Regions from separate parts of the Mesorhizobium sp. M1227 genome, predicted to be linked through region 2. Evidence: riboswitches for the same ligand, from Rfam matches in the RefSeq annotation. Region 2 holds a riboswitch; the other holds the start of a gene.

Region 1 (3,372 bases), on a different contig from region 2:
GGCAATCCTTCGCGAAACGCGGCCTCATCGATCTGGATCATCCTTGCGCCGGACCATTCGAGATCCGTCACTTCGTCGCGGATGGCGAGCGCGATCTGGCGGCATGCTTCGGAGCGGGGTACGTCCTCGCGAACAAATGACCAGTTGAGAATGGTCACTGGGCCTGTGAGCATTCCCTTCACAGGGTTTTCCGTAAGCGACTGGGCGAACTGCCACCAGCGCAGCGTCATCGGATTGGGCCTCGATACGTCGCCGAAGATGATGGGGGGGCGCACGTAACGCGACCCATAGCTCTGCACCCAGGCATGCTGGGTGAAGGCGAAGCCGGACAGCTGCTCGCCGAAATGCTGTACCATGTCGTTTCGTTCGAACTCACCGTGCACCAGCACGTCCAGCCCGATCTCTTCCTGCCAGCAAATTGCAGCCTCGATCTCCTTCTTCAGGAAGGTCTCGTAGTCGACATAGCTCAGCTGGCCCTTCGCATGAGCGGCCCGCGCCCTGCGTACCTGCGGCGTCTGCGGGAAGGACCCGATAGTCGTCGTGGGGAACGGCGGCAGCCCGAGCGTGCCGGCCTGGACTCTGGAGCGCTCGGCAAAAGCGCTCTCTCGTCGCTTCATGCTGTCGTCAATGCTGGCGATCCGCCCCTCAACAAGCGGGTCATGGATCTTCGTGGATGTCAGGCGAGTGGCGGCAGCCTCGGCAGACGCTTTCAACGCGCCTGCCACCGCATCCCTGCCTTGGGACAGGGCCCGGGCAAGCATCACCAACTCGTCGGTCTTCTGGGCCGCGAAGGCGAGCCACGACCTGATGTCCGCGTCGAGCTCCGTCTCCATGCGGAGGTCGATCGGCACATGCAGCATCGAGCAAGAAGGCGCGATCTCGACGCGGTCCAAGGGCCAGCCGGCGACGATCGGTTTGATGCGGTCGAGAATGGCGGGCGCGTTCGCACGCCAGACGTTGCGGCCATCGATCAAGCCAAGCGAGAGCACCAGATCCTTCGGTGCGAGCCGACCCACCGTTTCCAGCTGCTCGGGAGCGCGCACGAGATCAATATGCAGCCCGGCCAGGGGCAGAGAAACCGCGGTTTCGAGATTGTCTCCCAGCGGCCCGAAATAGGTAGCCAGCATGATTTTCAACTCGGGCACGGCTTTTGACAGCTGGCCATAGGCGAATTCGAACGCAGCTCGTTCGTTCGGGTTCAGATCGAGGACAAGCGCTGGCTCATCGATCTGCACCCAATCGGCGCCCGACAGCTTCAAGCTCCGCAGGAGTTGCTCGTAGACGGGCAGAAGCCGTGGTAGGAGCGCGATGGGATCGAAGCCTTCGGCAGGCGATTTAGCCAGCTTGAGGAAGGTGACCGGTCCAAGGATGACTGGGCGTGTGTGAATGCCGAGGGCTTTAGCCTCGAGGAAGTAATCAACCGGCTTCGTCGACGAAAGAGCGAACGTCTGATCATCGTCTAGTTCCGGCACAATGTAGTGATAGTTGGTGTCAAACCACTTGGTCATTTCCATCGCGGTTACGCCAGGCCGATGAGCCGCATGCTGGTGACCACCGTGCCCACAATCCTCCGTCTGACCTTGGTTGCCGCGCGCCATAGCGAAGTAGATGTCGAGTGGGACCTCGCCGCCATTCCAGACGTAACGGGACGGAAGGGCGCCGACCATGGCTGCGGTGTCGAGCACATGGTCGTAAAGCGAGAAGTCGTTCGACGGGATTTTCGACACGCCGCGATCGCGTTGCTCCTCCCAGCTAGCGGCACGGAGCGCCTTCGCCGTCGTGAGAAGGTCGGCAGCGGACGATTTTCCGGACCAGTAGCTTTCAAGCGCGAATTTCAGTTCTCGCCGACGACCGAAGCGGGGCACGCCGAGCGTTGCTACAGGAATTTGCTGAGAGACAGTCATGCATACCCCGATGGTTGGGGCGTCGGTGACAAGGAAGGCGCTAGCAGGCCGGCACGAACGCCAGGCTGCAGCGGCCATCGAGACACCCCGCCCGTGGACGTAATTCGCCGTGGCAGGTCTCCTGGCTCGCGGGGTCATAGCCTCTACCCGTCTTCCCAAGGCTATTCGCCTCAGTGACATGAGTGGGGTTGGCTCGCCGCTAACAGTTGCGGGGGCAGCGCCGGCATCGCACCGGCTTCCCTCTTAGCTCCGCTGCGGCAGCGCCGTACGGAGAACCACGACACAGGAGACAATTACCGCAGTTCGCTTCTTTGTCAACGTCGCATAAAGAAATGTTTATGTCGTTATGTTAAATTTCGGTTGCCATGTTGCCAAAGGTCGCCTTGAAAGCGAAACTATGGAAGCCTTGAGCGGCCGGTAAATCAAAGCAATAACGCACAGCGGTCCAGGAGGATAGGAGTTCGTCGGCTGCCGGCGGCAAACTACCGGCAAGCGCCGTGGTGCTGCTTCCCGCATCATGCGAACGCCACCTCGGCGTCGAACTTCGGCTCCGAGCTTCCGACCGCTATTCGGCTCAATGGCGAGGCTGTTGCCCATGTGGAAGCTGTTGGCCGTGATGCCCTCGGTGATATGACACAACGATTTCGGGGGGAGCACACCGAGGCCAGGCGCAGCGGCGTGTTGCGAAGTGATCGAGGCCAATGTCTCGAACTGCTTGTTCGCAGCCCACCGGCTCAAGGTAACCCGGCTCAAACCACCGGGCCAGCTCAAGTCCTGTCCAAATGAGGCCGAGCGGCAAATCGTCGTGCACGCGCACGGTTTGGCGTTCGATCTTGTGATGCGTCTTGGGCGGACAATCGCCACGGTGCAGCGCGCAGAAGCGGTCCCCAATTGGGAAGCCGAGGGCGGTGAGGGCAAGCCAGCGCCACAGGCGGAAGGGGACTTGGACCTGTTTGCCCTGCTGGACCACAAGTTCGCGACACAGGGCCTCAAGGAGAAGACCAAGAGTGTTTATGCGCGGGACCTCGCCAAATTCATCAAAAGCAGCGGGCAGTCAAAGTTCGGCGCCGATTGACATGGAGATAGCCATCGCGGCGGACCGCAAGCCGGAATACAACCGGGTGCAGGCGGCCAAGCTCGTCCACAAGATGGCGTCGGGCACACACCGGCGATGGGAGAGCGGACCGTGGAGTGCAGGAACTTCACGCCTATCCACGCTCCCGTGGACGTGTCCTGCGGCACATCGGCAGCGATATTGAGGAGGCAGTTGAGCTTCTGGTCGAGCACTCTTACCTGCCACTACCCACGCTTAACGTCATCTCGTACTGAAAACGCACCACGCAAGGTCGAGATGTAACATGCGCCCTTCGTGGATGGTTCTAAGCTTCCTCGGGCGCGGTCAATCTGTGATAACGGTCGCTTGGAACCTGCATCACCGCGACGCGATCAAGGTTGGCGTATCGCGCTC
Region 2 (3,372 bases):
GCCAGACCGAGCCGATCAGCACCGGCTGATGGATCAGATAGAAAGCAAGGCTGTGCCGGCCGATGAAGACCAGCGGATTTGCCCAGCGGCCGGGCGCCAATGCCGACAGCCGCGTCAGCGCGCCGGAGGTGGCGGCGAGCTTGGCAACCGCGATGCCGGCAAGTACGGCGCCGAACCAGGGCAGCAGTGGAACGTAGTCGTTGGAGCGCGGGTTGGTCGCCGACAGGCCGACCCACCACAAAGCCGGATGATCGAACGTTTCGGATCGCAGGTAGAAAGGCGCAGCGACGACGAATACGGCGACAAGCAGCGTCAGCAGCGCCGGCAGGCGCAGGAACGCCAGGCCGAGCAGGCTGGCGAGCGCGATCTCATGCAATATGCCGAAGAAGATGAAGCCGTCGGGCGTGGCGATGCGGGTGACCAGCGATATTGCGAGCGCTGCCCCGGCAACCATGGCGAAGCGCTTCCAGAAGCCGGTCCAGCGGATTTTTTTGCCATGGGCGAGATAGAGGCTGATGCCGACCAGGAACAGGAAGCTCGAGGCGATGCAGCGCGCGTAGATTTTCCACCAGCCGAAGGCGGTGAGGCCGGGATCGGTGTAGCCGAAGAATTCGAGGTCCCAGGTGAAATGATAGCTCGCCATGGCAAGCAAAGCGATGCCGCGTGCAATGTCGATAACGGCGATGCGCTTCGACTTCGGTTGATCCTGAACGGCTGCGGTCGGCGTGTCGATGCTCATGGTCTCGCTGTCTTGGTTCAGCCCCGGCAAGACGACTATCACGGTTGCCACCGTCAAAAGAAGCTGGGCCTTGCGTCGTGTTGGCGCCGGTCGGCATCAGGGCTGCTTTAGGCCACAGCCGGAAAGCCTTTGGCCGGCGTGCTGGCGTTCTTCGGCCTGGGCGCGGTTTTCGCGACACTCGGCCTGCTGGCGGCGGCCTGCGGCTTCGTCACCTGGCGCTATCTGCCCAAATCGCTTTGATGTGCGAGCGCCGCATGGCGCTCGCGGAGCCAGTTGTGGAAGCGGTGCAAGTCGTATCCCTCGGGCATCAGCACGCCGGTCTTATGGCGCATCGAGCGCAGGCCCATCTGGTTGACCTCGCAGATATCAGCATCCTCCTCCAGCACCTGGGTACCGAACGCGACGATGTTGTCGATATCGGCGGCCGGATCGGCGAGCGCTTCGCGTCGCGGCAGACGAGCAGCCAGTTGCGATACCAGATCGCCTCGAGATCGCGCTGATAGGCTGCGATGTCCCAATAGGCTGTTTGACGGCAGCGTCGGCTCGGGCCGCGTCAGGCCGTTGGATCGCTTGTTCGGGCTGGGTTGCATGCCGGCTTCCTCCCCATCCGCCAGCCGACACCCGGCTGCGAAAATTGTCAATCGCGGCGCCGGTCTGCGAACTTGGCGAGGCGGCGCATTCGCCACACGATCCGGCGGAATTTGGTTTGCCGGGCGCGGCGATTCTGCCTATAGTCGCTGATGTCGTCGGTTCCGTTTGGAACCAAGAGGGAATGCGGTGCGGGCGAAATTGTTTGCCCAATGCCGTGGCTGCCCCCGCAACTGTGTGCGGTAGTCCTCTCCATATGCCACTGAAGGTTCGCCTTCGGGAAGGTGGGGAAGGGCGCTGATCCGCGAGCCAGGAGACCTGCCGGCGACAGGAAACTGACTTCTATGCCCTCGGGTGGAGGGCGAAAGGACAAGACATGAATACCGCTTCCGTTTCGCTCGGCGCTTCCGCCTCCTCGCAGTCGCGTCTCATGCAGCTGGCGCTTGCTGCATTCCTCGGCATTTTCGTCATGGGCTTTGTCGGCTTCTCGCATATCGATGCGGTCCACAATGCCGCGCACGACTATCGCCATTCGATGGGCTTTCCCTGCCACTAACAAGGGGCTGACATCATGACACTGTTTCGCAACGTCGTGTTCATCGCGGCGATCGCAGGGCTTGTGGCCGGCGTGGCTCTCGCCTGCATGCAAGCCTATGCCACGGTGCCGCTCATCCTGAAGGCGGAAGTCTACGAACAGGCCGGCGGCGGCCATGACCATACCGCGGCACCTGCGGCACCGGCCGAAAGCGCCGCGGGCACGACGGCTATGAGCAGCGCCGCGCCGGCACCGGCTGAAGCAATGGCTCCGGCGGAAGACGAAGGCTGGGCGCCGGCCGACGGTTTCGAACGCTTCGGCTTCAGCGTCGTTGCCAATATCGTCACCGGCATCGGCTTTGCGCTGGTCCTGGTTGCGGTTTCGGAATTCGCCGGCGGCATCGGCAACTGGCGCCAGGGCGTGTTCTGGGGGCTTGCCGGCTTTGCCGTGTTCACGCTGGCGCCGGGCCTCGGCCTGCCGCCGGAATTGCCGGCGATGCCGGCGGCCGACCTTGTCCAACGCCAGATCTGGTGGTGGGCAACAGTGGTGGCGACCGCCGCCGGGCTCGGCCTTATCGCCTTCCGCAGATCGTTGCCGCTGGCGATCCTTGCCGTAGCGTTGATCATGGCGCCGCATATTGTCGGCGCGCCGCAGCCCGATAGCTTCGAGACCGCGATCCCGGAAGGCCTGCACCACCAGTTCGTGGTGGCGGTGACGCTGACCAATCTGGTGTTCTGGCTGGTGCTCGGCGCGGTCGTCGGCGTGGTGCGCGGACGCTTCACGGGCACGGCGACCAGCCTGCGCGACAGCTTTGCCTGACCGCGCTGCCGGGGCACTGACCCTGGTCATCGGCGGTGGGCGGGCCGGCACGAGCGCGCATGCCGAGAGCCTGGTGACGGTCGGCCCGCCGCCTTGGAGCTATATCGCCACGGCGCAAGCCTATGACGACGAGATGCGCCAGCGCATCGCGCTGCACCGCTCGCGCCGCGGCGCCGGCTGGACGACCATCGATGCGCCGCTCGACCTTGCCGGCGCGATCGGAGCGCTGCCTGACGGCCAGCCGGTGCTGATCGATTGCCTGACGCTGTGGCTGACCAACCATATGCTGGCCGACCATGATGTCGAGGCCGAATGCCGGAGGCTGGCCGATGTGCTGTCGCGGCCGCGTGGGCCGTGGTTCGTGGTGTCCAACGAGGTCGGCCAGGGCATCGTGCCGGACAATGCGCTGGCAAGACGGTTTCGCGACGCCGCCGGCCGGCTGAACCAGGACGTCGCTTCTGTTGCCGGCACCGTGCTTTTGATGGTGGCGGGGCTGCCGCTCAAGGTGAAATGACATGGCTGATACTATCGATCCCAAGGACGAGGAACGCCACCGCGCCAAGATGGCCAAGCGCAAGGCGGTGCAGGACGCAGAGGTCGCGGCCAAGACGGTCGAGAAGGGGCTGCTGATCGTCAACACCGGACCGGGCAAGGGCAAGACCACGGCCGCCTTTGGGCTGGCACTCAGGAT

The links. Region 2 has a riboswitch for cobalamin ahead of NKH28_RS06685 (CbtB domain-containing protein). Riboswitches for the same ligand answer to the same signal wherever they lie in the genome.
Region 1: it holds a riboswitch for cobalamin, as region 2 does, so the genes downstream of both, metE (5-methyltetrahydropteroyltriglutamate--homocysteine S-methyltransferase) here and NKH28_RS06685 (CbtB domain-containing protein) in region 2, are expected to answer to the same signal.

What each region holds. Positions count from the first base shown of each region.
Region 1 covers NZ_JAMYLZ010000030.1:5,615-8,986, reverse strand. Annotated here, with positions in the region: gene metE (5-methyltetrahydropteroyltriglutamate--homocysteine S-methyltransferase) at 1-1,904, opposite strand, end outside; cobalamin riboswitch at 1,999-2,199, opposite strand; gene NKH28_RS26055 (hypothetical protein) at 2,593-2,979, shown strand; gene NKH28_RS26050 (helix-turn-helix transcriptional regulator) at 3,284-3,372, opposite strand, start outside.
Region 2 covers NZ_JAMYLZ010000003.1:234,485-237,856, forward strand. Annotated here, with positions in the region: gene NKH28_RS06675 (heparan-alpha-glucosaminide N-acetyltransferase) at 1-739, opposite strand, end outside; gene NKH28_RS06680 (SRPBCC family protein) at 958-1,329, opposite strand; cobalamin riboswitch at 1,470-1,667, shown strand; gene NKH28_RS06685 (CbtB domain-containing protein) at 1,704-1,883, shown strand; gene NKH28_RS06690 (CbtA family protein) at 1,899-2,681, shown strand; gene cobU (bifunctional adenosylcobinamide kinase/adenosylcobinamide-phosphate guanylyltransferase) at 2,674-3,195, shown strand; gene cobO (cob(I)yrinic acid a,c-diamide adenosyltransferase) at 3,197-3,372, shown strand, end outside.